One region of the Roseiflexus sp. RS-1 genome, then DNA from elsewhere that is predicted to be linked to it. Evidence: riboswitches for the same ligand, from Rfam matches in the RefSeq annotation. Region 1 holds a riboswitch; the other holds the start of a gene.
What was found. A riboswitch is a leader RNA that binds a small molecule or an ion and turns the genes downstream of it on or off. The one in region 1 is predicted to bind FMN.

Region 1 (15,473 bases):
CGATGGACAGGCGATATCGAATCGGCGCAGCGCCGGCAGTCTTCTCGTGATGCGGATGGTCGAACGTCCATGCGCCAGTTGCTGAGAAAGGCTGCGCAGAATGTGCGACAACTCGTCAATCGCGTGCGCCGCCTGATCGCGAGTCATCGCGTCGCTGCTCTTCAACCCGCGCTGCCACCATCGCACACTCGATTCTACCACGTTTATCAGCTCACGCAGATCAAGTGCATCGCCGGTGACCTGCAATCGCTTTCCATTGGCTAATGCACCCTCGACTGGCCAGTTGTCGATAGGTGGCGGCGGAGATGCAGCAGGCAGGGAAGATGGCGGCAGCAACTGCCCGCACATCGAGCAGAAGCGTGAACGCATCCCAACTGGTGCGCCGCAGAATGGACAGTGCGTGTTCAATACGTCCTCCGTCCTGACGCATACAGTCCAGGCTCCAGTATAGCATGTCGGTCTGGTTTTGACATCTCTTGGGCACCGGCTACAATGGGGAAACCTGTTTTCGGTGAATCACAGGAAAGCCAGGTTGAGTATGAGTGCAAAGCGACATGTCTACATTGGCACCGATGGCGGCGCCACCACATCGAAAGTCGGCGGCGTATGGGACGATGGAACGGTGATTTCCACACAATTGGTGCAGCGTCCGACCGGTGCGCTCAACGGACCGGTCGCGGTTGTGCGCGGGTGGGTTGACGCGATCACCGATTATCTGGCGCTGCACGGGTTGGAATGGGATCAGGTTCAGGGCGTTGGTCTCGCCATTCCTGGTCCTTATGAACGCTTTGGCGTACTTGGACGTTCGCCAAACCTGCCGGAGAGTTTTGCCGGCTTCGACCTCTATACCGCCTATTGCGACGCGCTTGCCGATCGCGCCGGTCGTCCAATCCCGCTGGCATTCGGCAACGATGGGAATATGGGAGGGGTTGCCGAGGCGCAGCATGCGCGCGGCGATCAGAGCGCTACCGTCGTCATGCTGGCGCCGGGCACCGGGCTTGGCTGTGCGTATGTCGGGCGCGATGGCTTGCCGCTCGACGGTGATTCACTGAACGGCATGGAGGGCGGGCATATGCCCGCGCCGCTGCATCTGCTCGGCGCACAACCGTACCCCTGCGGATGTGGTCGGACGTGGGGATGCTTCGAAGTCTATACGACGCTCTCCGGTCTGCCCTATCTGCTGGAGGAACGATTGCCGCGCTATCCGGATCACGAGCTGGCAACCTCGCCTCTCAGCATGCGCGAGCGCGCGTTTCGGTTGCGCGGTCTGGCGCAGAAGGGCGATCCACTGGCGCTGGAGATTTTCGACTTTCAGGCGCGGGCGCTGGGGTTGCTCGTGGCGACGCTGGCAATGGCGCTGGATATGCAGTACGTCGTTATCGGCGGCGGGTTGATGGATCCCGAAGCGACGACAGCATCGTTCCGCGAGCGTTACCTTCGTATCGTGCGTGAGACCGCCGAACCCTATCTCTGGTCGCCGCAGCGTGGCTTTTTGACGATTGTTCCGGCAGCATTGGGCGATCTGTCGCAGGCGATCGGGGCAGCGTTGACGATCCTCTACCAGCAACGCGCGCGCCATGCCGGATGATGGTTGTGACATGTTCTCGCTCAGTTTCTTGACAGTCATCATCGATAATGCTATGCTATGAGCACGATCTTCGGGGCAGGGTGAAATTCCCGATCGGCGGTGATGTGCAGCATGCTGCACCAGCCCGCGAGCCGAAAGGCAGGAGACCGGTGCGAAGCCGGCGCCGACGGTTACAGTCCGGATGGGAGAAGATCGGCGAGCATAGCGCCTGAGGTTGATCGCGATGATGCGCGCGTCATCGCAGTCGTCCTCTTCAAGGCGTTGTTATAGGCGTCACGCTCTGCGTGAACGTCTTGTTCGCTGTCATACATGCCCCGAAGCCTGCTGGCTTCGGGTTTTTTGTGCGGCATGACCGGCCGGCATGCTGCGTGCATGATCGCCTCCCATCCCCCCTGCCTCGCGTCAATACGCGAGGTGCCTTATGGTCAACGAACAGGGTTTTTCGCTCCGATCCAATCAGGCGATTCGTCCATACAGGAGAACGGTGCGTCGCCTCTCACTGCGTCTGCCATCGTGGCTAGGCCTGACTGTGTCGCTGGCGCTGGTGCTGCTCGTCTGGCAGACGGTGGTCATCGTACAGGACTACCCGCCGTTCATTCTTCCTGCGCCAACGCTGGTGATCCAGCGCCTGGCGACTGAACTTGCCGGTGAAACACTCCAACGTCACATCACGATAACGCTATCTGCCGCCTTGAGCGGCTTCAGCATCGCGCTCGCGCTGAGCCTGTCGCTTGGTTATCTGCTGGCGCGCACACGAACGTTCGACCGTGTGCTGACCCCGTTGCTGGCAGCGAGTCAGGCGGTGCCGATCGTGGCGGTTGCGCCGCTGATTGTGCTGTGGGTAGGAGTCGGGCTTGAGTCGCGGGTGCTGGTGGCAACACTCGTGACCTTCTTTCCAATCCTGAGCGCTACCATCGTCGCCTTCCGCAGCGTACCGCGTGAATTGATCGATATGGCGCGCATCAGTGGGGCAAACCGCTGGCACCTGCTGCGCTATGTTGAGGCGCCGCTGGCGCTGCCGGGCATCTTTGGCGGCGTAAAAGCCGGGCTGGCGCTGGCAACAACCGGCGCCGTGGTTGGTGAATTCATCGGCGGGCGCGACGGTCTTGGCGCGCTGATCAACATCGCGCGCGGTCTGTTCGATACGCCGCTGATGTTTGTGGCGCTGACCGTCCTGGCTGGAATCACGTTACTCCTGTTCCTTCTCGCCCTGTTGATCGAACGTCTGCTGATCACATGGGAGGCATAACCATGCGTCGTCTGTCGCTACTCCTCGTGCTTCTGACCGCCCTGATCGGCGCCGGATGCGGCGCGACGCCGGCGGCAACGCCGACGCCTGCCGCCGGACCCGGACAAACCGCGCCGACGGGGCTGCGCCCGGTCATAATGGGCTTTCCGTACATTCCGAATGTTCAGTTCTCCCACTTTTATCTAGCGCATGCCAGGGGGTACTATGCCGACGAAGGGCTGGACGTGACCTTCGACTACAACTTTGAGACCGATGTCGTTCAGCGGGTGGCGCAGGGCACCCTGCAGTTCGCGCTGGCGTCGGGCGACTCGGTGTTGCTGGCGCGTGCCCAGGGATTGCCGGTTGTCGCCGTGATGACCAATAGCCAGCGCTTTCCAACTGTCTTCTTCAGTAAAACCGAAGCGAATATCACCACGCCGAAGGACCTGACGCGCGACGGAGTGACCGTCGGTATTCCCGGACGCTTCGGCGCCAGCTGGATCGGTCTGCTGGCGCTGCTGTATGCAGAAAACATCCCGCGCGAAGCGGTGAATGTCCAGGAGATCGGGTTCACCCAGGTGGCGGCGATCAGCGAAGGGAAAGTCACGGTTGCCGCCGGGTACGGCAACAATGAGCCAATCCAGCTCGAACGGCAGGGCATACCGGTGAACGTCATCCGTGTTTCCGATTACTTCCCGCTCGCTTCCGACAGTGTGATTGCGAGCGAGCAGTTGATCGGCAGCAATCCGGATGTTGTGCGCCGCTTCGTGCGCGCAACACTGCGCGCCATGGCGGAAGTCATCGCCGATCCCGACACAGCCTTTACCGTTGCGCTCGATTACATTCCCGAACTCAAGAGCGCCGATCAGCCCACCCGCGATCTGCAACGCGCCGTGCTCCAGGCAACGCTGGATTACTGGCAGAGCGACAAAACCAAAACCGAGGGGCTGGGTTTCTGCGACGAAGCGAACTGGCGTGAAACCCACACCTTTCTGCGCGAAAGCGGACTGCTGACGACCGATGTGGACGTGATGAAAGCGTTCACGAACCAGTTTCTCAAGGATTGAACAGCTGGCGTACCCCGGGGGTTTGTGAAGGAGAAGAGCAAACCCCCAGTCTTTCCTGGCGTGCACGATGTATTATCGTTGACACTTTCCCCGCCTCAGTGTAGGATAGTGCAGCAATGACCGCTGTGGATGGATTGCTGAGTCGAACGAGCGAGCAGAGCGCACTATGGCAGCACGACGAACTGAGGCATTCACCAGCGCCGATGCCGCGTGGCTGCGGATGGAAGACCCCACCAACCTCATGATGATCACCGGCGTCCTGATGTTCGATGAGCCGATCAACGTCGCACGGCTGCATCGGGTCATCGAGGAGCGGTTGCTGGTCTTTGATCGTTTTCGGATGCGGGTGAAACCAGGGCGAACGTCCAATGTTCTGCCGGAATGGGAGATCGATCCGTATTTCAATCTCAACGCGCACATTCATCGAATTGCACTGCCGGCGCCCGGCGGCAAGCGTGAACTGCAGGCGCTCGTCAGCGATCTGATGAGCACGCCGCTCGATTTCAGCAAGCCGCTGTGGCATTTTCACATTGTCGAAAATTACAACGGCGGCAGCGCTGCGTTGTGCAGGTTGCACCACGCCATCGCCGACGGTATTGCGCTGGTGCAGGTGCTCCTCTCGCTGACCGATGAACAACGGGATGCGCTGTCGGCTGCCGGTGGCGTCAGGCAGGATACGCGCGCTGCAAATCCGATCGAGTCCTTCCTCCTTCCCGCAGTCAGGTCGTTGAGCAATGCATTGACGAGCGCAGGGACGATCATCGATGAAGGTCGTGAACTGCTCAGCGATCCAGCGCGCGTGATCGATGTGGCGCGCACCGGAGTGAGCGGGGCGCAGGCGTTGAACAAACTGCTCTTCATGCCGTCCGATCCGCTGACGCTCTTCAAAGGGGCGCTGGGGGTCCAGAAACGCGCTGCCTGGTCAGAACCCATTCCGCTCGATGACGTCAAGCGGGTTGGCGGCATGTTTCGCTGCACGATCAACGATGTGCTGCTCAATGCGGTTGCAGGAGCGTTGCGACGGTACATGATCAACCGTGGCGCGGTCGTCGAGGGTCTCAACATTCGCGCCGTTGTGCCGGTGAATCTCCGCCCGCCGGGACCGATCACCGAACTGGGCAACCGCTTCAGCCTGGTCTTTCTTGATCTGCCGATCGGCATCGAGGATCCGTTCGATCGGCTGCTGGAGTTGAAGCGCCGGATGGAAGGGATCAAGAGTTCGCCTGAAGCGCTGATCGCCTTTGGCATCCTGAATACGATCGGCGTCATGCCGCAGCAGATGGCGGAACTGGTCGTTGATATCTTTGGCAGCAAGGCGACCGCAGTAATGACCAATGTTCCCGGTCCGCGACAGCGTATCTATCTTGCCGGCAGCCCGATCCGCCAGATCATGTTCTGGGTACCGCAGGCGGGTCACCTGGGTCTGGGGGTCAGCATCTTCAGTTACGCCGGTGATGTGTTGATCGGTATTGCGGTCGATGCGGGGCTGGTTCCCGATCCGGACACGATTGTTGCCGCCTTCCATACCGAGTTCAACGATCTCTTACGTCTGGCGTGCATTGTCACCGGCGATGCGTCGGAGCGTGCACGCGCTGCGGGGGGATAACGCGCTATGCGTCGATGGCGAAGGGTGAACGACTCCGTGCGCGTGGTATCCTTGTTTCTGTTGCTGATCGTTGCGATGGCGTGCGGTCAGCCCCAGAGAAATGACCGCCCCATCGCCACGCCGGCAGGTGCAGGCGCCCCTGCGCCGACGGTGATCGTCGCTGCGCCGGAACCATATCCGGCGCCGGGCGGAGCATATCCGACGCCGGGAGAAGCATATCCTGCGCCGGTTGCGACGGCGGCTGCAACGTTGGGGGCGCCGGAAGCGACCGTTGTTCCTGATGCGACGATCGATATCGTGATTGGAACGCACCGCCTTGAGGCGGAGGTTGTTGCCACGCCAGAGAAACGCAGTGTCGGGTTGATGTTTCGGGATGCGCTCCCTGAAAATCGCGGCATGCTCTTCGTTTTTGCCGGTCCGTACACCGGCACGTTCTGGATGCGTAACACCCGTATTCCGCTTTCGATTGCGTTTATCAGTAAAGAGCGGCGTATTCTCAATATCGAAGATATGCAGCCGTTTGATGAGATCACGCAGCATGCCCCGCGCGGCGAGGCGTTCTACGCGCTCGAAGTGAACCAGGGGTGGTTTGCCGCGCGGGGCATCAAGCCCGGCGACGAGGTAATGTTCGAGTTGCCGCCAGACCTGGTGATCAGATGAAGCGGAGGTGGAGCAGTGACGCAGAAAGCGGAAGACAATGAGAAAGAAAAAGCCAGCGTTGTGCGTCGCATGGTGCAGTCGGGCGCCGATCTGCCGGATGACAGGCGTGAGGCGCTGCTGCGACTACGGCAGAAGGTCGAGCAACTCTGGCAAAAACGCGAGGGATCACAGACAAAGCAGTCCGGTGAAAATACCACGACCTCTGCGCCGAACTCGTGACCTCTCCTCTCACTCCTCTGCCACACGTCGACTGATCACGCGCTAATTTGTCTGCCGCCCGATAGCCCCGGATCTGATCTTGTGCTCCAGTTCCTCGTCGGGCGTCTGGCGCAGTAACGTTATCAGGCGGTCGGCGGTGATTGGTCCTTCTTCAAGCAACGAGCAGATCAGCGTCGCCCGTAACTCACGCACATCACGCGCGACCACGCGAAACATTTGCGCAAATTGCGCGTGGTACCAGTCGTTGTGGCGCCGCAATTCCGCCAGTTCGTCCTGGAGCTGGGCGATGAGGATTGTCTGATGATTGAGCGCACGTTGCATGTCGAGCAATGCAGATGCGATCAGGCTCATCTGGTCGTCGGTCAACGAGTGAGACCGGGGTGGATGACTGTTGCAGGATGATGCGGATTGCATAGGCTGCTCCGGCGGAAATTGGGCAAACGCGCCCCACCAGGGCGTTACATCTGTAGGATATACCCCCTGTCGGGGCATAACAATGTGACTATAGTACTACTTTGTGAGAAACTGGTTAAGAAAATGACATGCCCATTATCGTGGGATGCGCCCATGCGACGCAAGCGCATCAGCGGCGCGGGTCGTCTCCGGCAGTCGATAGCGCGTAACACACGCCATCACGAAGCGGATCGCCGTCTCCAGCGCCACGCGATGACCAATGGAAACGTACACCGGGCGCACTCCCGGACGGGTGCGCAGCGCTGCTCCGACAACTTCCCCCTGGTCGTGCAGCGGCGTCCAGGCGCCACGCACATCGGGCGGTGGTTCGTGCGTGCCGACCAGCAACGATTTTGCGCATCCGATCGAGGGGAGATCGGTGAGGACGCCAAGATGGGAAGCAATACCGCAACGCCTGGGATGGGCAAGACCGTGGCCGTCACAGATCAGCAGATCAGGCGCAATGCGCAGGCTGGCAAGCGCATCGAGCACTGCGGGCGCTTCACGGAACGAAAGGTAGCCAGGGACATACGGGAAGTCGATCTGCCGTCGCGCCACTGCATAATCGAGCACCTCCAGCGACGGAAATGCCAGCACGACAACGGCTGCGAGCGCGCTATCACCACTGTACCCGGTATCGACACCGGCAACCGTGCGGATCGGTCCGTGGGCATCGTGGGTAATGATTCGTGTGCGTATGTGTTGCTGAATGGCCCGTGCCTCTGCCAGGCTTGTGGGCCACGGTTGGTCGAATGATTGGTCCATGAGCCTGGTATCACCAGCGGCGCAGATCGTCCGGCAGGCGTTCAAGCCAGCCTATCTCCAGCACGCCCCATAAGCCGATCAGGATCGCCTCGGCTGTATCGTGACGCAACGCGGTTGGGCGGGGCGCGCCCGACCACGCAATTACCCGACGTGCCAGTGTATCCGCGACACGCTTCGCCTGCTCGCCGTTCCGCTGCTCACGCTCGTAGAGGATGGCGCGTCGCCATGTTTCGGCGCTGACCAGACGGGCGGTTATGCCGCGTCGTTCGGCTTCACGCATCCAGATATCCGCCAGCGGTCCGCCGCCTTCGATATAGACCCATTCCAGGTCGCCTGGTTCAGCCAGCACGGCGGGGGCGCCGCGCCGCAGGCGGGCTGCGCTGCCAAAATTGTGCGATCCGTAACGGCGTAATCGTCCATCGCCGCCATACAACGCCAGACCGGTTCGCAACCCAAGATCGACTGCCAGAAGTGCAGGCATGGCGACATTATAGACGCAAATCAGCAACAATGGATCTTGACACACATGTTTCGATGTGGTATACAGAACATAGAGGGTTCATATTCCTGGTTCTCTGTTCTCCGGTTCTTACAGGTAAGAGGCGAGCATGCTGGCGACGAGTGATATTCCCCAGGCGGACGTGCTGTGGCACGTTGCGCGCGTACCGGAGGCAATTGTGCGCGGGCACGCTACCCACGAAGCAATCGGCGCCTACCTTGGTGCGAAAGGGCAACGGCAGGGGCTGTACTATGCACAGGCTGCGCGTGTGCTCGGTCTGGTTGGCGAGCCAGAGGCGGATGGAACGGTTCCGCTGACGCCCTACGGTCGGGCGTTTGCGCAGTATGATCGTTCGGCGCAAAGCACTGCGTTGCGTCGTCTGCTGCGCGAACAGGAGCCGACACGCTCGGTTTTACGCGCAATTCGCGAGCGTGGCGGTCTCGATTATGATGGGATCGCCAGCGTGTTGCAGCAACTGGCGCCGCTGGCGGAAAGCACGGCGCGGCGGCGTGCACACACGGCGGCGGCATGGCTGGTGTCTGCCGGTCTTGCAGCCTGGCGCGATGGGAAACTGGTGGCTGCGAGCGCGCCGCCGGAGAGCATGGGATGGGCAATCGTGCGTCGTCGTGCTGGTAACGCCGCACGCTAGCAGGGGCGCAGCAGCGCTGCGCCCTTACGGGTTTATCTGATCACCGGTGGCGGGTTCTACGGTGCAGGGGCGCAGGGGCGCAGTAGGGGCGCAGCTGCTGCGCCCTTACGGGTTTATCTGATTACCGGTGGCGGGTTCTACGGTGCAGGGGCGCAGGGGCGCAGTAGGGGCGCAGCAGCGCTGCGCCCTTACGGGTTTATCTGATTACCGGTGGCGGGTTCAACACCCGGCGGTGGTGGCGGTTCGGTCGGTTGTTCTGGCGGCGGCGCGGGTGTGGGCGCCGGTTGATCGCCCTGTGGGAACGGAATCAGCGGCTTACCGTCGGGACCGATATCGGCAGGGTTCAGGGTATAGATGTTAGGCCACGGGCGAAAACGGGTGCGGAACAACTCCGGCGGGCGCGGAGCGCCATTTTCCACAACCAGACGATACACATCTATCGTCATACCACCGCGTGCTTTATCGGTATGTTTGATCGTTCCGCGTGGCACTTTCGGATCGGCGACGAATACCGGTTCCGAGGGTGCAGGCGTGTGATCGTACACTTTATGCGTCAGATCGACCGTGCGATTGGGCTTCGTGCCGTATAGCTCAATCTGCGCCACACCGGTCTTCGGGTTTGACCATGCCTGGATCAACAGCCACGCACCGGTGTCGTTGATAAACTTCAGGTCTGGTCCGCCGGTGAAGATGGTGGCATCGAGTCCAGGACCGTTGCCGCGAGGACCAAGCGCGTACTTGTCGTACCAGCTGATATAGAACGAGTGCCCCCATCGCTCGGTAATCGGTAATCCGGCCCAGAATGCAGCGCGGAACAGGGTCGTTGAGTCCTGGCAGATGCCGCCGCCGAACTCCTGTTGCGTCCGGTTCTGAATAATAGCCGCGCCTTCGACGAACCCATTGGCCGCGTTGATCTGCCCGATATTCTTATTGAAGGAAAACTCCTCGCCTGGCGCAATCAACAAACCGTTCAGCAGTTGCATCCCAACGCCGATATTGTGGATGCGATAGGCTGCTGAGCCGGTAAAGTCGCTTTTGCCAATGCTGACCAGTTCACGAATGCCAAGTTGATGGAGGTTTGCTTCAGTCACCGGCGGATCGGTAGGAACCATTGGCAGTTCGAGCGTTCGATCACGCCCCATCACTGCGGCGATCACCATATCGCGCGCGCGCACTTCGTCGAGGCGCAGCCCCGGCTTGCCGGGCTTTATGATCTTGAGATCCCCGTTGTTCCATGCCACCCGTGGTCGCGTTCCCGGTTTTTCCGTCTCGTCGGCAATCTGGCGAATACGGCGCGCGATCATGTCCTGGTCGAGGGTCACCGCGATACGGTCCCCTTCTGCGGAAGGAACACGGTTTATGATGATCATGTCCGCAAGATCGGCGACCGTCCACTCATACTCATTCTTACCCACCCGCAATGTCAACGGACCTTGCAGGATGGTTTCGATCTGCGCACGCGCCGCAGCGACGGTGGCATCGTCGAGGCGGGGCGGGATCTCGCGGGTTTGCAACGGGATCGTGGCGGGAACGAAGGCTTGTAACTGCTGCGACACGTGCGCCAGGGTTGCGTCGACCAGCACCTGCCGCCCAATGACAGCGCCAACAATCGCAATCTGTGCGCCATCGAGTCGTACCTGCGCATCGGCGGGCGCACGCTCGATCTCACGCGCCAGTTGCGTCAGGTATGCCTGCGCGCGCGTTTCATCGTAGGACACGTGCAGCGGTACATCGAGACCGTGCTGCCATATCGCGGCAAGTTCACGGACGTCATCGACCACTCCACGACCACGACCGGCATTGTATGCCGCATCGACCGCGCCACGAAAATCGAATGTCATCCCCAACTCGTCAAGCGTCGGCGTCCACTGACGGTCACCATACGTAATGACCACCGGTTGACGGAGGAATGCCGCATAGCGCGAGCGCAGCGCAGACTCGGCCTGTTCGGGCGTCATTTCGCCAACGGCAATGCCCTGGATCGAAACATTGGGATAGATCCGCCCTTCGTATGACCGGTAGAAGGACGTGATCCCGCCTGCAACGCCCAGTGCGACAAGCGTAATCACTGCCAGTGCAAACCAGAGCCACCCATCACCACGACGGCGCGGCGGTCGCACGCGTGTACGTGCTGTGACCGGAAAACCTTCACGCTCCGCCGCATCGGCTACCGACGAAAAGTGAACCTGTTCAGCCGACACGCAAACCTCCAGCGCAACAATGGTGCCAGGAATGGATAGAACCCGGCATGGGACGTCTGAGGAACCTGTTTAGAATGCGCGAAGAGATGCGTGATTACATCTCAGAGCAACGCTGTACCACTATACTGCAAACAGATATGCGCTGTCAATGATCAGTGACTGATAGATGTGGTATACTCCTCGCACACCTGGAAAAACAGGGGCGATGCGGAGCATGTTGTTCGGTGAGGAGCGGTGCGTCTTCACTCCAACCGGCGGATCCGCTTGCTGGATGCATGAGCGGCGCTACTGCAAAAACTCACCGCTGGCTCCCCGGAAACGCGGCGTTTTCCATCAATCGCTCACTGCGCTGCTGTGGTGAAATGGCCTCCTGGACGTGTATTATCGTAAAGGACGAATGGATATGCCTGACAATGGAATGACCGAACTGGACCTTCTGGTTGGGTCGATGTTTACCGCTCTGCCCGACGAGGACCGTGAGCGCTACGAAGCGGAGCGGGCATGGTTGATCGATGTGCAGCGTCTGCTGGCAGAAGAAGGTGTCGAGGTGGATCTGCTGGCCAACCCAGGCGCCGAGATCTGGGAAGGGGGCATCGAGCGCTATCACGATCTTTTTCTGCTGCGTCTCATCGCTGCATACCTGGAGCAGGGGCGGGATATTCAACCCCTGCTGGCGCCCGATTTCGAGTTCGATGAAGAACCAGACCCATTGCTGGCAGCCATCTGGGAGGACGAGCAATCAACACGTTTTCCGCACCTGATCAAGCATCAGGGCGAGGGCGGGTACTATTTGCCGGTCGATTTCCCCGAGCCGATCTGGATCGAGGAGGAACCGGAAGGTGATGAAGACGAGCCGATCGAAGAGACCGTCGTCAGTTTCGGCTCGTCACCGGCGCTTCAGCGCGAACTGACGGATCTGGAGGCGATGATCGATCAGGCTGGCATCAAACCCGGGCACCCGGTTCGGCGTTGTCTGAGCGTCCTGCGCGAAGCTGCCGATGTCAGTGTCGCAAATGGCTTGCCGATCATTGTGTGGTAGCCTTACCCGGTATTCATCAGCCCTGCCGCCAGCCCGCTGATGCTGAGCAGGATGGCATCCTCGATGGCGGCATGCTGCGGTCCGTCGGGTGCGGCACGCAACCGGCGCAACAGTTCGATCTGCAGGTAACTCATCGGATCGATATACGGGTTGCGACGCTGGATCGAGTGTTGCAGCACCGGGCTATTGTCGAGCAGGCGTTCGATCCGGGCGATCTGGCGGATCATCCGGTCGGTGCGTCCATACTCGTCGCGGATGGCGGCGAAAATGGACGCCGCCGCTTCTCGATCCGGCGCAAGTTCGGCGTAACGTGCAGCAATATGGAGGTCGGCTTTGCCCAGAATCATCTGGGCATTGTCGATCATGACCCGGAAAAAAGACCACCTGGCGTACATCTCCTGCAGCAGCGCGAGACGGTCGATGGCTGACCCCACGTGGTCGGTCGTTCCGTCGCCGGTCACGTTCCCGCTGTCGCCGCTCATGTCCAGATCGATGCCATCCCCTTTGTACACGAACGTTTCGAGTGCAAACCCCATACCGTACCAGCCCGGAAGGGTGTGGCGACTCTGCATCCAGCTGAATACCCACGGAATGGCGCGCAGGTCTTCGATGCGCCCGGTATTGCGGCGGCTTGCCGGGCGACTGCCAATGTTGAGGCGGCTGATTTCGGTGATCGGGGTAACGTTGTGGAAGTATGGAACGAAATCGTTCCGTTCATACACAAGCGCGCGATAGTGGCGCTGCGACAGGTCTGCCAGACGTTCGAGCGCCTGCATCCACTCCGCCGGAGGGTCGTCACGCTGCAGCAGACCAGCGCGCAGAACGGCATTCATCACCTGTTCGATATGACGGTGCGCCAGCAGGGGCAATCCGTACCGGTCGGCGATGACTTCGCCCTGCTCGGTGATTTTGATCTGGTTGCCAATGCTGCCGGGCGGTTGCGCCAGGATGGCGTGGTTCGCCGGTCCGCCGCCGCGCCCAATGGCGCCGCCACGCCCGTGGAACAGGCGCATGTGGATGCCGTACCGTCGCCCAAAATCACGCAGTTTGCGCTGCGCCTGGTAAAGCGCCCAGTTGGCGGCGACATAGCCTACGTCCTTGTTGCTGTCGGAGTAGCCGATCATCACTTCTTGCAGGTTGCCGCGCAGCGCCAGATGATCGCGGTAGACCGGCAAACTCAGACATGCTTCAAGTATCGTGTCGCAACACGTGAGGTCGGCGCCGGTCTCGAAGAGTGGCGCGATGTTCAATCGGCTGAAACGGAAGGGGCGGAACAATCCCGCCTCTTTTGCCAGCAGGAGTGGCGCCAGCAGATCGCTCGCACCGCGCGTCATGCTCACGATGTACGTCTCGATGGCTTCCGGGCTGAGGCGGTTGAGGATCGCTGCGATGGTGCGGAATGTTTGAATGACTTCGACCGTGTCGGGTGAGTAGTCGAGATGAGCGGGAATGAGTGGACGCGGGTTTCCGATCTCGCGTGACAGGAGATCGATCCGTTCAGTCTCGTTGAGTGCTGTGTAGTCGGCGCATACGCCTGCGGATGCCAGCACCTCGGCGAGCGCAGCGGTATGCCGCTCACTATGCTGGCGAATATCGAGGGTGGCTGTGTGCAGACCGAAGACTTCAACCTGGCGGATGAGGTCGCGCAGTGCGCCATCGGCGACCACTGCGGCATTATTGGCGCGCAGACTCTGTTCCATCACCCGCAGATCGGCGAGCAGATCGTCGCTTCTGAGATATGCGCCGTTCGGCGGCGGATCTGATCGTCCCCAATCGAGCGAAGCGGTATTGGCGTCATTGAGGGTGCGCAGCAGTTTTTCGCGGATGTAGGTGCATTTCTGACGGTAGAGTTCGTAGGGATTGCGTTGCGTGAGCATATCGGCGACATCGGGGAAGAGGGCGGCATCGTTCGCCAGCGATGCGCGCAGTTCCTCGCTGACAGGCGCCTGTCGCGTCGATTGACCAAGACGATGGCTGAGTTCTTCGATGGTGGTTATGTGGCGCTGCACGGCGGCGGCGCGCAGCAGGCGAACCGTCTGAAGGGTCACGGCGTGGGTGACGTTCGGATTGCCGTCACGGTCGCCGCCCATCCACGCTCCGTAGCGCAACAGAGGCGGCACACGCCACTCGTGATCCGGGTACGCTGTGCGTAACGCATACTCCAGTTCGCGGTAGAGGCGCGGGATGAGATCGAACAGTCCGCTTTCAAAGTAGAACAGGCCGTTCTTGACTTCGTCGATCACGGTTGGCTTCACGACCCGCACCTCATCGGTCTGCCACAATGAGACGATCTCTTCACGAATGCGCAGCGTGTTCTCTTCAAGTTCAAACCCTTGTAAACCGCCTGATCGCCGGTCGAGCAGGGTTGCCAGGCGACGAACCTTTTCCAGTGCGGTGCGGCGGCGCGCCTCGGTCGGGTGGGCGGTGAATACCGGCTGAATACGCGCGGTTTCGAGCCACTCCTGCACCGTGACTGCGGACACGTTGTGGGCGTGGATCTCCGCAATTGCGGCAGCAATCGACTCGGTGCGTGGCGCCGTCGGGCTTGCTTGCTCGCGGTCGCGCAGAATCCAGACGCGCTGCATCTGTTCGGCAAGGTTCACGAGGAGAAAGTAGGCGTTGAACGCCTTGATGACTGTCTGAACATCGGTGACGGTCATCTGCGACGCCAGTGCGCGGAGAGATGCGTCGGCGCGATCAGGTTCGCCGTTGCGCAGTTCTTTCCCCAGCGTCCGCAACTGTTCGACCAATCGAAACGCCTCTTCGCCTGCCTGGTTGCGAATGACTTCGCCGAGCAGGTTTCCCAGAAAACGGATCGTTGCTGAAAGACGCTCGTTTTCACGACGGGTCACGTGTGACATAGTCTATCCATTGGGCTATGCTGCGGGGTGGTGATGGCGCCTGGAATTAAAGCGGCGGGGTCATGCCTGCAACTCATTATACTCTGTTTGCCGTATCAGTTCGCCAACCGACTCGATGACATAATCTGGTTGAACAGGCGAATTGATCAGCGCACAGCGATCAGTTGCGCCGGTGAGGGTCAGCGCCGTTGCCATCCCGGCGGTGCGCCCCATTACAATATCGGTTTCGAGTCGGTCGCCAACCATGAGGCACCGTTCAGGCGGCAGTTGCAGGATATCGGCAACGGTTCGCGCCATGATCGGCGATGGTTTGCCGACCACCACTTCGACCGGATGTGAGGTGCACGCTTCAATGGCGGCAATGATTGCTGCAGCGTCAGGTTCGCCGCCGGTTGGCGTCGGACAGTAGCGGTCGGGATTCGTGGCGACGAAGCGCGCTCCGGCGCGAATGGCATCGAATGCGATCTGCAACTTGCGATAGGTGAAGGTGCGGTCGAATGATGCAATGACGAATTGAACACCGCCAGCATCTGTCGCCAGGTCGAAACCGGCGGCAGCCAGTTCGTCGCAGAGCGGTTGCTCTCCAATAACGAAAATCCGGCTCCCTGGCGCTTCTGCGCGTAACCAGCGCACCATCA
Region 2 (15,473 bases), 2.2 Mb from region 1:
CATTCAATGGGCAATCGCATGTCTGTTCATGATGCTGCCGAACAGCGAAATGGTCAAGGCGCTTTCGGGCGCGCTATTGTCAAAGAGCGCGTGGTATACTCATACCTGTGATGGAACGCGGATGACTGGCGGAGTGCATGCAGCGCGTTTGCCGTCAACGTCGCAGAGTAGTTGATCCGACAGCATGCACGCAGCATTTGCCGGCGCATCTACCAGAAGTTAGTGGAGAGCAAAACCTATGAGCGCCGATGATATGCTCATCTTCCCCGGCTCAGGGAGTCCGAAGTTGACGAAAAACATTTGCGCATACCTGGGAGTGACGCCGGGGCAATGTGAAGTGTTGCGATTTTCGGAGGGAAATCTGTTCGTGCGTATTCTGGAAAATGTACGTGGGCGGCACGTGTACATTGTGCAATCGACCGCGTACCCCGCCAACGACAATTTCATGGAACTGCTCTTCTGGATCGATGCGTTCAAACGCGCCAGCGCTGCATCAGTGACGGCAGTGGTTCCCTTCTTCAGTTATGCCAAAGGAGACAAAAAAGACGAACCGCGCGTTTCGATCCGCGCGCGGGTCTGCGCCGACGCCATCGAAGCCGCAGGCGCCGACCGGATTGTGGTGATGGACCTGCATGCGCCGCAGATTCAGGGTTTTTTCAAAATACCGGTGGACGATCTGTACGCCCTGCCGGTGCTCTGTGATCGCGTCAGGCAGATGAATCTGGAGAACCTGATCGTTGTCGCACCGGATAGCGGCTTTGCCAAGAAAGCGCGCAAGTACGCACGCTATCTCGGCGTCTCGATGGCGGTTGGCGACAAAGAGCGCGTTGCGCACGATGAGCACGCGCATATCGTCGAAATTATCGGCGATGTACAGGGCAAAACGGCGCTGATCGTCGATGATTTCACCATTTCGGCGGGCACACTGGTCGAGGTCGCCGAACAACTGCTGGTACGCGGGGCAAAAGAAGTGTACGCCGCTGTGACGCATGGCGTTTTTGCTCGTGGATCAATGGAGCGACTGGCTGACAGCCCGATCCGGCGGTTGTTCATCACCGACACGGTCGAGACGCAACCGATCACCCTGACGCCGCAGATCGAAGTGGTGTCGGTAGCGCCGCTGTTCGGTGAAGCGATACGCCGGATCCATTACCGCGAAAGTATCAGCGTGCTGTTTCCGCGATAGTCATCATCGACCATGCCCGGCACTCAAGACATTTCTCGTGCAACGCTCGCAGTCACCTCGCTGGCTTCCGGGAGCAGCGGCAATGCATTGCTGGTGCGGTCCCGCAATGCGGCGATCCTGGTCGATTGCGGCGTTCCGTTGCGCACCATCGAGCGGGCGCTGATGCGGAGCGGTCTTTCCCCCGATCAGTTGAGCGCCATCCTGATCACGCATGAACATGGCGATCACACGATGTCGGCGGGTCCGCTGGCGCGGCGCTACGGCGTTCCGCTGATCGCCAATCAGGCGACGCTGGCGGCAATGGAGCATGATCTGACGGGCGCCACGGTGCGGGAACTGGCAACCGGCACCGCGACCATGATCGCCGATATTCACGTGGGCAGCTTTCCTGTCTCGCACGATGCTGCCGAGCCGGTGGGGTACACGATGAGCGTTGACGGATGGTGCGTCGGTATTGCAACCGACCTGGGGCGATGGGATGACGTGGTTGTGAACGGGTTGACGCCTGCCGATCTGGTGGTGATTGAAGCGAACCACGATCAGGAGCGCCTGTGGCGCGCACCCTACGCCGGGGTGGTCAAGCAACGCATCTATAGTCCTACCGGTCATCTGGACAACGTCGCTGCTGGAAGGTTGCTCGCCCGCCTGGGGACGGATGGACGACGTCGGAGCGCATGGCTGGCGCATCTCTCGCAGGAAGCCAATTCGCCGCAGATCGCCGAGCAGGTGGTGCGCGGCGTTCTTGCGCTCGCCGGGGTGCGGTGCGTGAGCGTCACTGCCCTGCCACGCCGCACCCCGATGCACTGGTCGAGCGATATGCACGGCGAACAACTGGCGCTATTCGACTGAACCTCTCCCGATTTGGTTGTCATTTACTCTTCCCTGGTTGCGGTTTGTTAACCTGCCTGAACGTGAGTGGCTGACTATAATAAGTCTCAGTCACATCTCCGTATTATTTGTACAGCGCGTGTTTTCGTACCGACCCATACAGGCTGCCGACGTCGGCGTTGACGGGCGTGCAATCGCCAGGATGCGCGTGCATTGCAATCGGCTGCTATGATCTATGCACGAACTGTCAATCGCCCACAGCCTGGTAGAAATCGCGGAAGAGGCGGCTGCGAAGGCAGGCGTCGCACGGGTGACGGTTGTTCACCTGCGTCTGGGGACTCTTTCGGGGGTAGTTCGGGATGCCCTTCTCTTCGGCTTCGATGTCGCCAGCGCCGGCACACGACTGGAAGGTGCGCGACTCGAGATCGAAGAGGTTCCGTTGCAGGTGTACTGCGAAACGTGCGATACGGTTGTAGCGCTCCCGGATGTGCGATATTTCCGCTGCCCACAGTGCGGTGCAGCGTGCCGACGGATCGTGACAGGTCAGGAGATCGAACTGGCAGCCCTGGAGTACGAGGACGACACGCCGGAAGCCACAGCGTCGTGACTCTTCTGGCGCTCGCGGATCGCGAAAGACAATGGTGCCTGGAGCGATAGATCTGATTGCTCGACCGGTGCGGGTTAAGAACCCCCAAAGGAGGCGCTATGGCGCATCTATCGCTTCGTCCACAACCGCTTGGCATCTTTCCTCCGCCGACCGGGTATCTTGTGCTTCCACCGGTTGACGGCGCGGAGGAGATGTGCGCTTCGTTGCTGGCGGGACGCCTGCCCAAACAGATGCCGGCGTCGCTCCGCTTTTACGCACTGGCGCTGGCAAACGACCGACAGGGGGCATGGCGCGCGCTGGCGAGCGATCCGACGCCGGAAGCGCACTACAATCGATTTGTGCTGCGCAGCGACCCGGAGGCATACCCGCACCTGCGTCGGCAGTTGAACGGCGACCTGGCAGCATTGCTCGATCTCGTCGCATATATGGGCGGGCTGACCGACTCGCCGCCAGCTGTGGAGACGCTGCGCGGTGAAGTAGCGGCGTGCATTCTCCCGGCGCACGCCGCCTGCGCGCTTGCGCGCCAGCAGTACGATGCCGCTATCGCCGCATTGCAACGGGCAATCGAGGAGGTGCGCCAGGTGTCGCCATTGTTTGCGGCACAACTGCTCGATCATCTGGCAACAGTGTATCTCAATGCCAACCAGTCGCTGGCTGCACTCCGCGCCTTGCGTGATGCGGCGACATTGACTGCTGGAAGCGAACTCTTCGATCTGCGCGCGTATCTCGCGCTGCGGTTGGGAATGTTATGTCAGGATCAGGCTCATAGCCAGCGCGCGTTGCTGCTTGAAGCGAACGAGTGGTTTCAGGAGGCGCTACGCTGCTGCTCAATCGAACGCACGCCCGATCTCTATGCGCTGGCGCACTATCGGCTGGCGCTGACACTCCTTGCGCTCGCTCCATCCGGCAACGGCGACCAGGCAATCCGTGAGCGGGCGATCCAGTCGTTGCGTGAGTCGCTCAGGGTGTACACCTGCGAAACACACTACGATCAATGGCTCAATGCACAGGTCACCCTTGCCAATGCGTTGCGGATTTCCTCGGCTGCGTCGCCGACCGAACACTTAATCGAGGCGGTTCGACTGTACGATGAGGTGCTGGCACACCGCGATCAGGATCACGACCCGATCGGGTATGGGCGTGTGCTGGCGAATCAGGGAACTGCCCTCTTCTACCTTGGACGCTTCGACTGCGCCCGTGATCGCCTGATCCGCGCGCGCAGCATTTTCCTGTCCCACCGCGACTATGGCGCAGCGGCGCTCCTCGAAGAGGCGCTGATCGAGATCGATTGCCGTGTGTCGAGAACTGAGAACCAGGAACTGAGAACTGAGAACCGAGAACTGAGAACCAGGAACTGAGAACCGAGAACCAGGAACCAGGAACCAGGAACTGAGAACCAAGAACCAGGAACCAGGAACCAGGAACTATAGCAGTTCTCAGATACATTGACCCCTGGTCGGGTCTGCCGTGTCGTGCGAGGCGCCCGTTTCCGCTTGCTCCGCGCCTCCGCGCCTCCGCGTGAGCCGGTCTGATGCACACAGAGACGCGGAGCACGCGGAGGGATGGTGCACACGGCGTCTGCTTTCGATGGCGGGGACAACCCTGCCAACAAGACCAATCTTTGTGAGAACTGCTATAAACCAAAGACGACAGCGACCGCAGACCCATAGGTTTGTCTGCCCTTTGTTCTTGCGCCGTCCTTGCACCCCCGTCACTGCGCTCCGGACAGGTCTGCCATTTTGCCTTCAGCGCGCAACACGAACCTTCCACGTGCTCGCCTGCACAGCCAGCATCTACCCGCGCTGGCACATCAGCAGACCGGAAGCGCTGCCTTATTGCATCGAAGCCCTTCGAAGCAGTGCAGCGTGTTCTGCTGGTGCACTATCAACCGTCTCTCCAGCAGATGGGTATAAAAGCGGCGCATTATCCTTGACAACCACGCAAATGATATGCTTTACTTATAAGGGATGCAGCACGCCTGCCCGTTACTGGTGCAGTGCAGGCAGCATCCAGCCATAGCCAGGTCATCACAACAGAATATAAGAACCTTCGGGGCAGGGTGAGTCCGGCAGGGCTGCCGGGCAATTCCCGATCGGTGGTACAGCCCACGAGCATCGTGCCTCACGGCAATGTGCACGATCCGGTGAAACTCCGGAGCCGACCGTACAGTCGGGATGGAAGAAGGTTGACCGATCCGCGCGCAGGCGACCTGCGTCAGCGTGTCGGTTTGTGATCGTAAAGCCCCGAACAACGCGATTGTTCGGGGTTTTGTGATCCATAGACCGGCATACTGGCAGGTGGTCGGCGAGTCGCGTCGATTGTGGCATCCCGAAGGTGTGTATTGCCTTCGGGATGTTTGTTTGTCAGCGTCATAGCCGGGAATTGACGTTCTATAAGGACGCCGGATAGTGTTGCAAAGGAGGGCTCATGTTCACAGGCATTGTCGAAGAGATCGGAACTGTTGAGACACTGGCAGAAGTCGCCGGTGGCTGGTCGCTCACCGTGCAGGCAACCACTGTGCTGGAACATACCCGTCTTGGGGACAGCCTGGCTATCAATGGCGCATGTCTCACGGTGACGAACCTGACCGACCATTCCTTCACAGTCGGACTTTCGCCGGAAACCTTGCGGCGAACCAATCTGGGCGATCTGAAACCTGGCGATGGAGTGAACCTCGAACGATCGCTTGCGTTGAATGGGCGACTCGGCGGGCACTTCGTGCAGGGTCACATCGACGGCACTGGCGTGGTGCGCGCCTTTCACCCTGAGGGTGATTCGCTGTGGGTCGCCGTGGCTGCGCCAGCAGCGTTGTTGCGCTATATCGTGCCCAAGGGGTATATCGCCGTCGATGGCACGAGCCTGACCGTGGTCGATGTTCTCGATGACGCCTTCACCTTCATGCTGGTGGCATACACCCAACAGCACATTACGCTGCCGCGCAAGTCGATCGGAAGCCGGGTCAATCTGGAGGTTGATATGCTCAGCAAATATGTCGAGAAGTTCATGCATGAGGGGAACTATGGCAATCGCCAGCGTTGAAACTGCACTGGCTGACTTTCAGGCTGGCAGGTTTGTCATCATTGTCGATGATGAAGATCGGGAGAACGAAGGCGACCTGGCGATTGCCGCCGAATACGCGACCCCGCAGGCGATCAACTTCATGGCACGCGAGGGACGTGGGTTGATCTGCGTCGCCATGACCGGTGAGCGGCTCGATGCGTTACAGATTCCGCTGATAACGTCGCCGGAGACCAACACTGCCGTATTTCGCACCGCCTTTACCGTTCCGGTCGAAGCGCGCCACGGCGTGACCACCGGCATTTCAGCCTTCGACCGGGCAACAACGATTCGCACCCTGATCGATCCAGACACCCGTCCAGAAGATCTGGTGCGACCGGGACATGTCTTTCCCCTGCGGGCCACCGATGGCGGAGTTCTGAGCCGCGCCGGTCACACAGAAGCATCCGTTGATCTGGCGCGGATGGCGGGTCTGTATCCGGCGGCGGTCATCTGTGAAATCATGCGGGATGACGGCGCAATGGCACGGCGATCCGACCTGGAGCGGTTCGCTGCGCGGCATGGAATCAGGATTGTTGCGATTGCTGACCTGATCGCATACCGGCGACGCCAGGAGCGCAACGCCAATCGTTTCTGGTATCAGGCAGTGCAGATGGTTGAGCACACCGCTGCAAACGTCTGCGCTCCAGATCAACAGCCTGTCGATCAGGCTGCGCTTCCGGATGCCGGTACGTGGACAGGAGCGGCGAGCGAACCGGTGATGGCAGCCGCAAAGCAGAATGGAGTGCAATTCACCCAACAGGAGAATGCGATGGGACGAACCTTTGAAGGACATTTGGTTGGTGCGGGAATGAAGTTCGGCATTGTCATTTCCCGTTACAACGACACCATCGGCAAAGAACTGTTACGCGGCGCGCAGGATACGCTGATCCGTCACGGCGTCGCCAGGAATGACATTGATGTGGCATGGACGCCGGGCGCATTCGAGTTGCCACAGGCAGCGCGGTGGATGGCTCGCCGCACAGAGGGCGCGGTTCAGCGCGCGTACTACGACGCGATCATCTGCCTGGGCGTGGTCATTCGAGGGGCGACGCCGCACTTCGAGTATGTGGCAGGTCAGGCTGCCAGCGGGATCGCCTCAGCCGCCTTCGAGACCGACATACCGATCGCCTTCGGCGTACTCACCACCGAGAATATCGAACAGGCATTCGAGCGAGCCGGCACGAAAGCGGGCAACCGCGGTGCAGAGGCAGCCCTGGCAGCGCTTGAGATGGCAAACCTGCGTCGGGTGCTGGCAAGCACGGGAGAGGGGTGAACCCTACAGCATCAGGTTGTTCCAAAGGATGCGGCAGACCGGTCGCAGCGTCCCAAAGATCCTACCCTTGAGAAAAACCGTGATTACCGTGATTACAGCATTTCTCGGATACGCTGACCGTCGTCTGGCTCTGCCGTGTCGCACGAGGCGCGCGTTTCCGGCAGAGCGTAGACCGAAATTATGGTCTTTGAAGAAATAATCCGCCACAGCCCGCGCAGGCGGGCTTCGCCTCGCATAGCCGAGGGCTTCAGCCCCACGGCAAGAGGCGCATAGCGGATTTAATTCTCAATCTCCATCATTTCGGTCGCCGTGTGGGGAGCGCGTCTGGGAGTGTTCAACCTTGTCCATCAGGTTCAACCTTTGTGGGAACTGCTATAAATTTCTTCTAAACGGTGAAGAACCATTAACTTGTATTTTGTGCGAGTTGTCACTACAATTAACCATCACTTCTTCCGTGCGGCGCCACGCGACGATCTCATCGATAATGATGTCCTGCCGTTGATCGCCGTCGTCCCGCAGTTTACCGAACTGGTGGAGCAGATCGGTCTGTTTGTCGCCTCCGAAGAGTTTCGCATCCTGCTGACATCCGGCGTCTTCGATCCTGATACCGTCACCCTGGTGGGGCGCGCTGGCGATGCGTTTGTTGCAACCTATAATGAAGATCGTCAGGCGCAACGGCGACTCGAACCGGTTGGTCTCGTGCGCGCGCTGTACGATCCGGATGTGCAACGGGTTGCCGCGCTGCTGGTCGATTTCGCCCGGCGCTTCGGCAAGTCGTTGAACAACAATAACAATGGGAGGGTGCAGAACAATGGCAACGCCACGACTCCTTGAAATCCGCAAGGGTGTGCTCAGCAAGAATGATCGTCTGGCTGCTGGATTACGCGCTCGCTTTCTCCAATCTGGCGTCTTCGTGGTCAATCTGCTTTCCAGCCCCGGCGCCGGCAAGACTCGTCTGCTCGAAGAAACATTGCGGCGAATGCACGGCAGGCTGCGCGTGGCGGCGATTGTCGGCGATCTGGCGACCGACAACGACGCGCAGCGATTGGCGCGCAGCGGCGCCCCGGTGCGGCAGATTCAGACCGGCGACATGTGCCACCTGGAAGCGCACCTGATCGAGCAGCATCTGGAAGGCTGGAATCTCGACGAACTCGATGTGTTGTTCATCGAGAATGTCGGCAACCTGGTTTGCCCGACAGGGTACGACCTGGGAGAGGCGGCGCGCGTGGTGATCCTTTCGGTGACGGAAGGTGAGGACAAGCCGTTGAAATATCCGGGCGCGTTTATATCCGCCGATTGCATTGTGGTGACCAAGATCGATCTGGCGGAGGCGGTTGAGTTCGATATGCGCGCTGTCGAAGCGAACATTGCCGCCGTCCATCCCGGTGTTCCGGTGATCTCCACCTCGGTGCGCACCGGCGCGGGGCTGGACGACTGGATTGCCTGGCTTGATGCGCGGCGATATGAAACGATGGCGGTGGGAACTCCTTCTCCTGGCTCACGTGAAGGTCTGACGTAAACTGGTATTGGCTCGCAATCGCCGATTCGGGCAACAACCGTGTTACCGTGTTACCGTGTTACTCGAATCTTTCAGGTATGAGGGCTTGAAAAGCCGTAGATAAGGCATAGTATCGTTCGCGCTCCTTCGCCTCTTTGGAGGTGTGTCTTTGACGGTCTGACACGCCGCCTTCTCCTGCTCAGATGCGCAGGAGGGAGGACCGGAGGGCGATACACGCACAGGGGCAGGTTTTGTGGGCAAACCTTTGAGTTGCATCGTCCGTTGGGTTTATCAACCCGTCAATCTTGCATAATACGCGACCGTGTGACAGAATCGATCACCCGTGAAAGGACAACGCTATGTGTCTCGGCATCCCCGGACAGGTCAAAGAAATCTATGAGATGAACGGCATCCGCATGGGCAAAGTCGATTTCAACGGCATTGTCAAAGATGTGTGCCTGGCATACCTGCCCGATATCAACGTTGGCGACTATACGATTGTGCATGTCGGATTTGCCATCACGCGCCTCGATGAACAGTCGGCGCTGGAGACCCTGGCGTTGTTCGAGAGCATCGGCTTGCTCGACGAAGAGTTGCGCACCGATTCGGCGAAGGAGGAAGCGGCGTGAAGTATCTCGACGAATATCGTGACCCGGAACTGGCGCAGCGCCTGTTCGCCGAAATTCGTCGTATCACCACGCGCCCGTGGGCGATTATGGAAGTGTGCGGCGGGCAGACGCATTCGATCATTCGCAATGGCATCGATCAGCTTCTGCCTGAAGAGATCGAGTTGATCCACGGTCCTGGCTGCCCGGTGTGCGTCACGCCGCTGGAGATCATCGACAAGGCGCTGGCAATCGCTTCCCGCCCCAACGTCATCTTCTGCTCATTCGGCGATATGCTGCGCGTGCCGGGGAGCGCCAAAGACCTGTTTCGCGTGAAGAGCGAAGGCGGCGATGTGCGGATCGTCTACTCCCCGCTCGATGCTGTGCGCCTGGCGCAGCAACACCCCGACCGCGAGGTTGTCTTCTTCGGCATCGGGTTCGAGACGACCGCGCCTGCCAATGCGATGGCGGTGTTGCAGGCGCACCGTCTGGGACTGCGCAACTTTTCGATGCTGGTATCCCACGTTCTGGTGCCGCCAGCGATTTCAGCCATCATGGAGTCGCCGACAAACCGGGTGCAGGGGTTTCTGGCTGCCGGGCATGTGTGCAGCGTCATGGGCACCTGGCAGTACCAGCCGCTCGTTGAGCGCTACCGTGTGCCGATTGTGGTGACCGGTTTTGAACCGCTCGATGTGCTGGAAGGCATTCGCCGCGTCATTCTGCAACTCGAATCGGGGCGCGCCGAACTCGACAACGCCTACGAGCGCGCCGTGCGATCCGAGGGAAACGTTGCGGCACAGCAGGTGTTGTCTGAGGTGTTCGAGGTGACCGACCGGGCATGGCGCGGCATTGGGGTCATCCCGCAGAGCGGCTGGCGTTTGCGCGACGCATACCGCGCCTACGACGCTGAGACGCGCTTCGCCGTGAGCGACATTCAGACGCGCGAGTCGCCGATCTGTCGCAGCGGTGAGGTGCTCCAGGGCATGCTCAAGCCCAACCAGTGCGCTGCATTCGGCAAGGAATGCACACCACGCACACCACTCGGCGCGACGATGGTGTCGAGCGAAGGCGCATGCGCAGCCTACTACCAGTACGGACGCTTCATCAAAGCTGAAGAGGTGGGAGTAGCGCGATGAGCGACGGGCTGAACTTCGAGGGATGGGTCTGTCCGCTGCCGCTACGCGATCACCCGAACATCATTATGGGGCATGGCGGCGGCGGCAAACTCTCGGCGGAACTGATCGAACACCTGTTTCTGCCAGCGTTTGCAGAGGCGGGTGCAGTCGATATGGGAGACGCAGCGCTGATCACGGTCGGCGGGATGCGCCTGGCATATTCGACCGACTCGTTCGTGGTGCGGCCGCTCTTCTTTCCCGGCGGTAACATCGGTGAACTGGCAGTGAACGGCACCGTCAACGACATTGCCATGCGCGGCGCGCAGCCGCTCTTCCTGAGCGCCGGGTTCATCCTGGAAGAAGGGATGTCGCTTGATCGCCTGGCGGCAATCGCGGGCAGCATGGGAGCGGCTGCGCGCCGCGCCGGGGTGAAACTGGTCGCTGGCGACACCAAGGTCGTTGATCGTGGTCACGGCGACGGGGTCTATATCAACACCAGCGGCTTCGGCATCATCCCGGAAGGGGTCGATATCGGTCCGACGCGGGCGCAACCGGGAGACGTGATTATCGTCAGCGGAACCATCGGTGATCACGGTATCGCCATTCTCAGTGTGCGGGAGGGGCTGGAGTTCGGCGCGCCGATCGAATCCGACACGGCGCCGCTCAACGGACTGGTTGCCGATATGCTCGATGAAACCCGCACCATCCACGTGCTGCGCGATCCCACCCGCGGCGGCGTGGCGTCGGCGCTCAACGAAATCGCGCGCGCCTCACAGGTCGGCATCGTGATCGATGAGCGCAAACTGCCGGTGCAGGATGCAGTGCGCGCCGCATGTGAATTGCTCGGCATGGATCCGATCTACGTGGCGAATGAGGGGAAACTGATCGCCATCGCGCCCCCCGCCGACGCCGACCGGCTGCTGGCGCGGATGCGGGCGCATCCGCAGGGGCGACAGGCAGCCATCATCGGGCACGTGACTGCCGATCATCCGGGTATTGTGGCGGCACGCACCGGTATCGGCGGAACCCGGATTGTCGATATGATGGTGGGGGAACAATTGCCGCGGATCTGCTGATCCTTCGTCTCAGGGTGTCGTCGCTTCGAGCAGGTCGAGGTTAACGCCCCAGACGCGCAGCGGTTTGCTCTCCTGAGAGACGAGTTGGAGCGTTGTTTTGCCGGGACGAAGGTGCAGTTCAACGCTCACCGTCTGCATTCCTGCCTCAAGCGCCCATTCCGTGCGCTGGTCGCCTTCCAGATCCTGGAGCAGCAAGCGCCCTGCGCCTTCCGCCTCGAGGCGCAGGTGCAGCCGTATGCGACACGGTTCGGAACTGTAGACATGCAGGTGCGCTGCCTGCGAAAATGTCCGACTGACTGCCTCACCTTCTAACCATCCCAGTTCGTCAGCCCAGGTTGCCTGATCCAGCACTTCTCTGACCGAACGCCCGTCAACCAGTCGCGGCTCATCCCATCCTGCACCGACGCCGATAAACGGAACGGTGGTGGTCGGCGTCGATGCGCGGTAGACGAGCACGCTGCCATACGACTCCTGATTTCCAAGCCAGAAGGAGCGCCGCAAGCCTGACGCCGTGAAATTATCAGAAGCTTTCACGAATGCAACATCGCGAAGCGGAGGTTGATAGCCGGCCACCGTCTCTGCTATCCGCATCATTCTGCCGTAGCGCAACGCGCCACCAGCCGAGTAGAGCATAAGATAGCGGATATTGAAATAATGGAACACGCTTGGTGCAACGACCTCCATTTCCTGCTTAATGATGTCTGGCGCCGGTTTGGCATATGCCAGTGCGCGCAAAACAGGGAGTTCGTCCAATATGGCATACGGCAATCGTCGTGCCGTGTGTCCACCCACCAGGGGCTTTTCGTGAATGGTCTGATAGAGCATATAAAACGGACTGGTTGCTGAGTAGAGCGGCGCTTCCATCACTGCGAACGTCCCCGGTTCGCGGGCGATCTCCCAATAGTATGGAGGGATATATATACCAACCAGCGGAAACGGCAGTGTCAGATTATCCAGCGCCAGCAGCGCAATGAAACCCGCGACGATCAGACGTGTCTTGAGAGCAGCAAACTGTCGGGGTCTGGGAGGCGACAGTGCATTGTACGATGTCTGGAGTATCATCAGAATTGCACGCATTCCCAGGGCGGATAGGATGGCAAGCGCCACCATTGCAACGGCTATGAACCTTATCGGAAAGCGAAAGATGACGATAAATGGAAGTTCAAAAAGGATGGCGGCGGGCAGGGGAACACCGCTATTCCAGCCAGCAATCTGCAAACGTGGTCCCATCGCCAGCAGAGTAAACATCACAACACTCGCCGCCCAAAACGCCCGCTCACGTCCGGCGCGGATCCCCAAACCTGCCAGCGCCAGAGCGACCAAGCCAAGATAAGCTGTCTTGTTCTGAATGTATAACTCAGCTTTGTACGATTGCGCCTGCTCTGCAAATGTTCCCCAGAGCGGATGCAACTGACTGGGAATGAAGAGGTCTGCCAGATCGACCGAATGATCCAGCCGAAAGTTCGGTCCTCCCTCTGTAGCGGCAGTCGGCACATCCAGCGACGCACGCGCCGTTGCAATAATCAGTGGTGATGCCAGAGCGAGTGCGACGACGAGCGCACCGAGCAAAGGCGCGATTGCCTTCAAACGCGCCGGAAACTGCGCTCTCGCATACAGATGCCCCAGGTGTTCGGGCGCCGCAATAATCCAGCAGCTGTACCATCCGGTCCAGATGAGAATGAAGAGGAAATACTGCCAGTCTGCCAGCAGATTCAATCCCAGCGCCAGACCGGCAAGGAGCGTGTTCCGCAGGGACGGGCGGTGCACTGTGCGGCGCAGCGCCAGCATTGCCAGAGGCAAAGGCCACGCGGCAACCAAATTAGCATGTCCTCCCGCCACCTGGGAGAGAAGATAACCGCTGCACGCAAAGACCACACACCTCCAACCAGAGCCGCAGGAAGACTGCCGGTGACGTCGAGCGCCAGAAGATACGTGCATAGACCGCACAACGTAAGCGACGCCAGAATAGCGGCATTGTACGTAGCAGCCAGGTTAGGTAACAATGACAGGCAGGGTAATGAGAAATTGATGGGTAGAAGGCGGCAAAAGGGATCGCCAAGCATTTGGGTGGCAATGACAGGTAGCGTGATAAGAAAATTAATGGGGTTGAGTGTGTGCAGCAGCAGGCTGGCGCCCTGGGGGTAATAGAGCATCGGCGTAAAATAAGGATCGTCGCCGTGAATCAGCGCTCTGCGCAACCACCACAAATTCCACATATTTACCCACGAGTCAACTCCATTACCAGGAACGGCTCTGGTCAGATACAGCGCCAGCGGCAATGTCATCAAAATCGCCAGCGCGAAGTAAAGGACGAGAGGAACGAAGAAACTTCGCAGATGAGCAATCTGCCGACTGTCGCCGTATTCGCGCATAGGGTTTATAGTTTGTCTATTGATAAGTTCGCAGCAGGCGACTATTATATCACGACACCGTCACGGCACTTTCTTGTGACAGAAACTGATGCCTCGTTTCATAAGAAGAGAGCCTTCGACCGATGGAACCGGTTTCCTGGATCTGCTCGTGCTTTTATCTTCTCCCCGATCTGCCGCCTTCCCCCGCAATACCCTTACAGCGGTAGATTTTTTGGCAAGCCTCTGAGTGCCATCTCCCGTTTCAGCTATCAGGATGCCCAAACTCCCCCTTCTCCCACACGGGGTTGAAAGGGGGGGGATTTAGGGCGATTTCAGGCATTGGGACGGGTCATCGATATGCATGGTTACGCTGTCACCTATTTTGGGCAAGGGCTCCGGGCGCAACCACAAGCGGACCCAACAACGCCCTTGCGCCAGCAACCAGCGCAGGCGCCGACCTGCCCCCCGCCGGAGCAGGCTGATCACCCGCTGCGCCGTGCCGCTCCAGCGACGGCGCAGCGGTGCGCCCGTCGTCGGCGGCGCCCGCCGCAAGCGACCGGGCGGAACCCCCTGCTGTTCTGCATCTTCGATCCGCGTGCCGACGGCCACCGTCCACCGCGTGACCGTCGCCACCACCAGATACTGCCAGGCCACCGCATCCGGGTCCGTCACCTGACCGCGTTGCCAGTCCCAGCCCATCGACGTACTTTGGCGGAAGCCCGCCTCGTCCCAACTGCGCAGGGCATACCACGCGGCATCCACCCGCGCGGCTGAACGCTCGACGAGCGGCGCCCACGGTTCCGCATGGCCGGCGCCCCACGCCACCGCCAGCGTGCCCGCAATCCGCTTGGGTGCGTGCGTGAAGGCGACCCCCGCGCCCACCCATCCATGCCCCGGTCCGGGCGCCAGGCGCAGCACCGACTGGCGCACCTGACCGGTCGGCGCGAAGGTCGACGTGGGACGCACCCGCATGATGGGATGGACCTGCTGCGACCGGATGGCGTGCCACCGCCGGGGGCTCCACAACCCCTGATCCGCCAGCGTGAGGACCTCCTGGTCGAGCGGCAGCGCGCTGCGGGCCCAGCGCAGCATCCGCTCCCAGTGCGGTTCCCACGCGCCCGGTTGGTTCGCCGGGACGATCACCCAGGCGACCGGCAGGGCAGCGCCCCGATAGAGGACGCTCATGCGCAGCAGAACGACGTCAGCGCGCCGATGGGAGGCATCCAGCCCGAGCACCAGCGGTCCGCCGGTCCAGTGCGCGCGAATCCAGCGGAGCAGGTCGGCGCCGCACGCCAGCGGACTGACCACCGGTGGCGCACCCGCCGCAGGTGGGTCGGCGGTGTTTATGAGATGGGCCGGGGCGGCGATCCAGGCGTCCCAGGCGTCCGCCAGGGTGGCGGCACGGGCGATCCCGGCAGTGGCGAGCGCTGGCGCCAGCGCGGGACGATTGGCGCTCCCCGCCAAGCGGGCGCCCAAGACCCAGCGGGACAGGGCGCGGCGCCGGTGACGCGACAAGCGCGGGAAGAGGGTCTGGATCTGCTGCTGCAGCAACCGTTCCGTGGGCGTGCGGGCCATTCCATCCTCCGTGTCTCGCGATCCTTCCATGATCATGCTACCGACGGATCGGCCCGTGCGTTCGGTGGAACGGAAACGGTTGACAATCTGCCTGCGAATCCCCCCCCTTTCAACCCACAAGGGGAGAAGGGGGTTGGGGGGATGAGGGGCAAAAGCGCACGGGAATGCAGAAAACCGCTCATCTCTCCCAAGAACTCTACCTTTGAGAACCCGCAATACCCCCTGCAGTGCGACAGAACTTCAATTGACAACTCACCGCTCCTGGATTAGACTCACAGCATCCTGCTGCACTCTCCGCG

Region 2: it holds a riboswitch for FMN, as region 1 does, so the genes downstream of both, ROSERS_RS05010 (riboflavin synthase) here and ROSERS_RS14225 (ABC transporter permease) in region 1, are expected to answer to the same signal.

The regions. Positions count from the first base shown of each region.
Region 1 covers NC_009523.1:3,429,798-3,445,270, reverse strand. The annotation lists gene ROSERS_RS24235 (Stp1/IreP family PP2C-type Ser/Thr phosphatase) at 1-408, opposite strand, end outside; gene ROSERS_RS14230 (ROK family protein) at 539-1,588, shown strand; FMN riboswitch at 1,651-1,785, shown strand; gene ROSERS_RS14225 (ABC transporter permease) at 2,010-2,837, shown strand; gene ROSERS_RS14220 (ABC transporter substrate-binding protein) at 2,840-3,883, shown strand; gene ROSERS_RS14215 (WS/DGAT/MGAT family O-acyltransferase) at 4,050-5,489, shown strand; gene ROSERS_RS26085 (DUF192 domain-containing protein) at 5,526-6,149, shown strand; gene ROSERS_RS14205 (hypothetical protein) at 6,165-6,368, shown strand; gene ROSERS_RS14200 (hypothetical protein) at 6,411-6,782, opposite strand; gene nfi (deoxyribonuclease V) at 6,918-7,586, opposite strand; gene ROSERS_RS14190 (hypothetical protein) at 7,597-8,067, opposite strand; gene ROSERS_RS14185 (DUF7226 domain-containing protein) at 8,195-8,734, shown strand; gene ROSERS_RS14180 (VanW family protein) at 8,923-10,935, opposite strand; gene ROSERS_RS14175 (hypothetical protein) at 11,339-11,974, shown strand; gene ppc (phosphoenolpyruvate carboxylase) at 11,977-14,835, opposite strand; gene ROSERS_RS14165 (HAD-IIA family hydrolase) at 14,896-15,473, opposite strand, start outside.
Region 2 covers NC_009523.1:1,188,189-1,203,661, forward strand. The annotation lists gene ROSERS_RS04990 (ribose-phosphate diphosphokinase) at 239-1,186, shown strand; gene ROSERS_RS04995 (MBL fold metallo-hydrolase) at 1,199-2,035, shown strand; gene hypA (hydrogenase maturation nickel metallochaperone HypA) at 2,250-2,621, shown strand; gene ROSERS_RS05005 (hypothetical protein) at 2,720-3,979, shown strand; FMN riboswitch at 4,663-4,811, shown strand; gene ROSERS_RS05010 (riboflavin synthase) at 5,049-5,660, shown strand; gene ribB (3,4-dihydroxy-2-butanone-4-phosphate synthase) at 5,641-6,954, shown strand; gene ROSERS_RS05020 (DUF1641 domain-containing protein) at 7,372-7,788, shown strand; gene hypB (hydrogenase nickel incorporation protein HypB) at 7,766-8,473, shown strand; gene ROSERS_RS05030 (HypC/HybG/HupF family hydrogenase formation chaperone) at 8,812-9,081, shown strand; gene hypD (hydrogenase formation protein HypD) at 9,078-10,193, shown strand; gene hypE (hydrogenase expression/formation protein HypE) at 10,190-11,248, shown strand; gene ROSERS_RS05045 (hypothetical protein) at 11,258-13,066, opposite strand; gene ROSERS_RS25835 (hypothetical protein) at 12,961-13,620, opposite strand; gene ROSERS_RS05050 (hypothetical protein) at 13,921-15,174, opposite strand.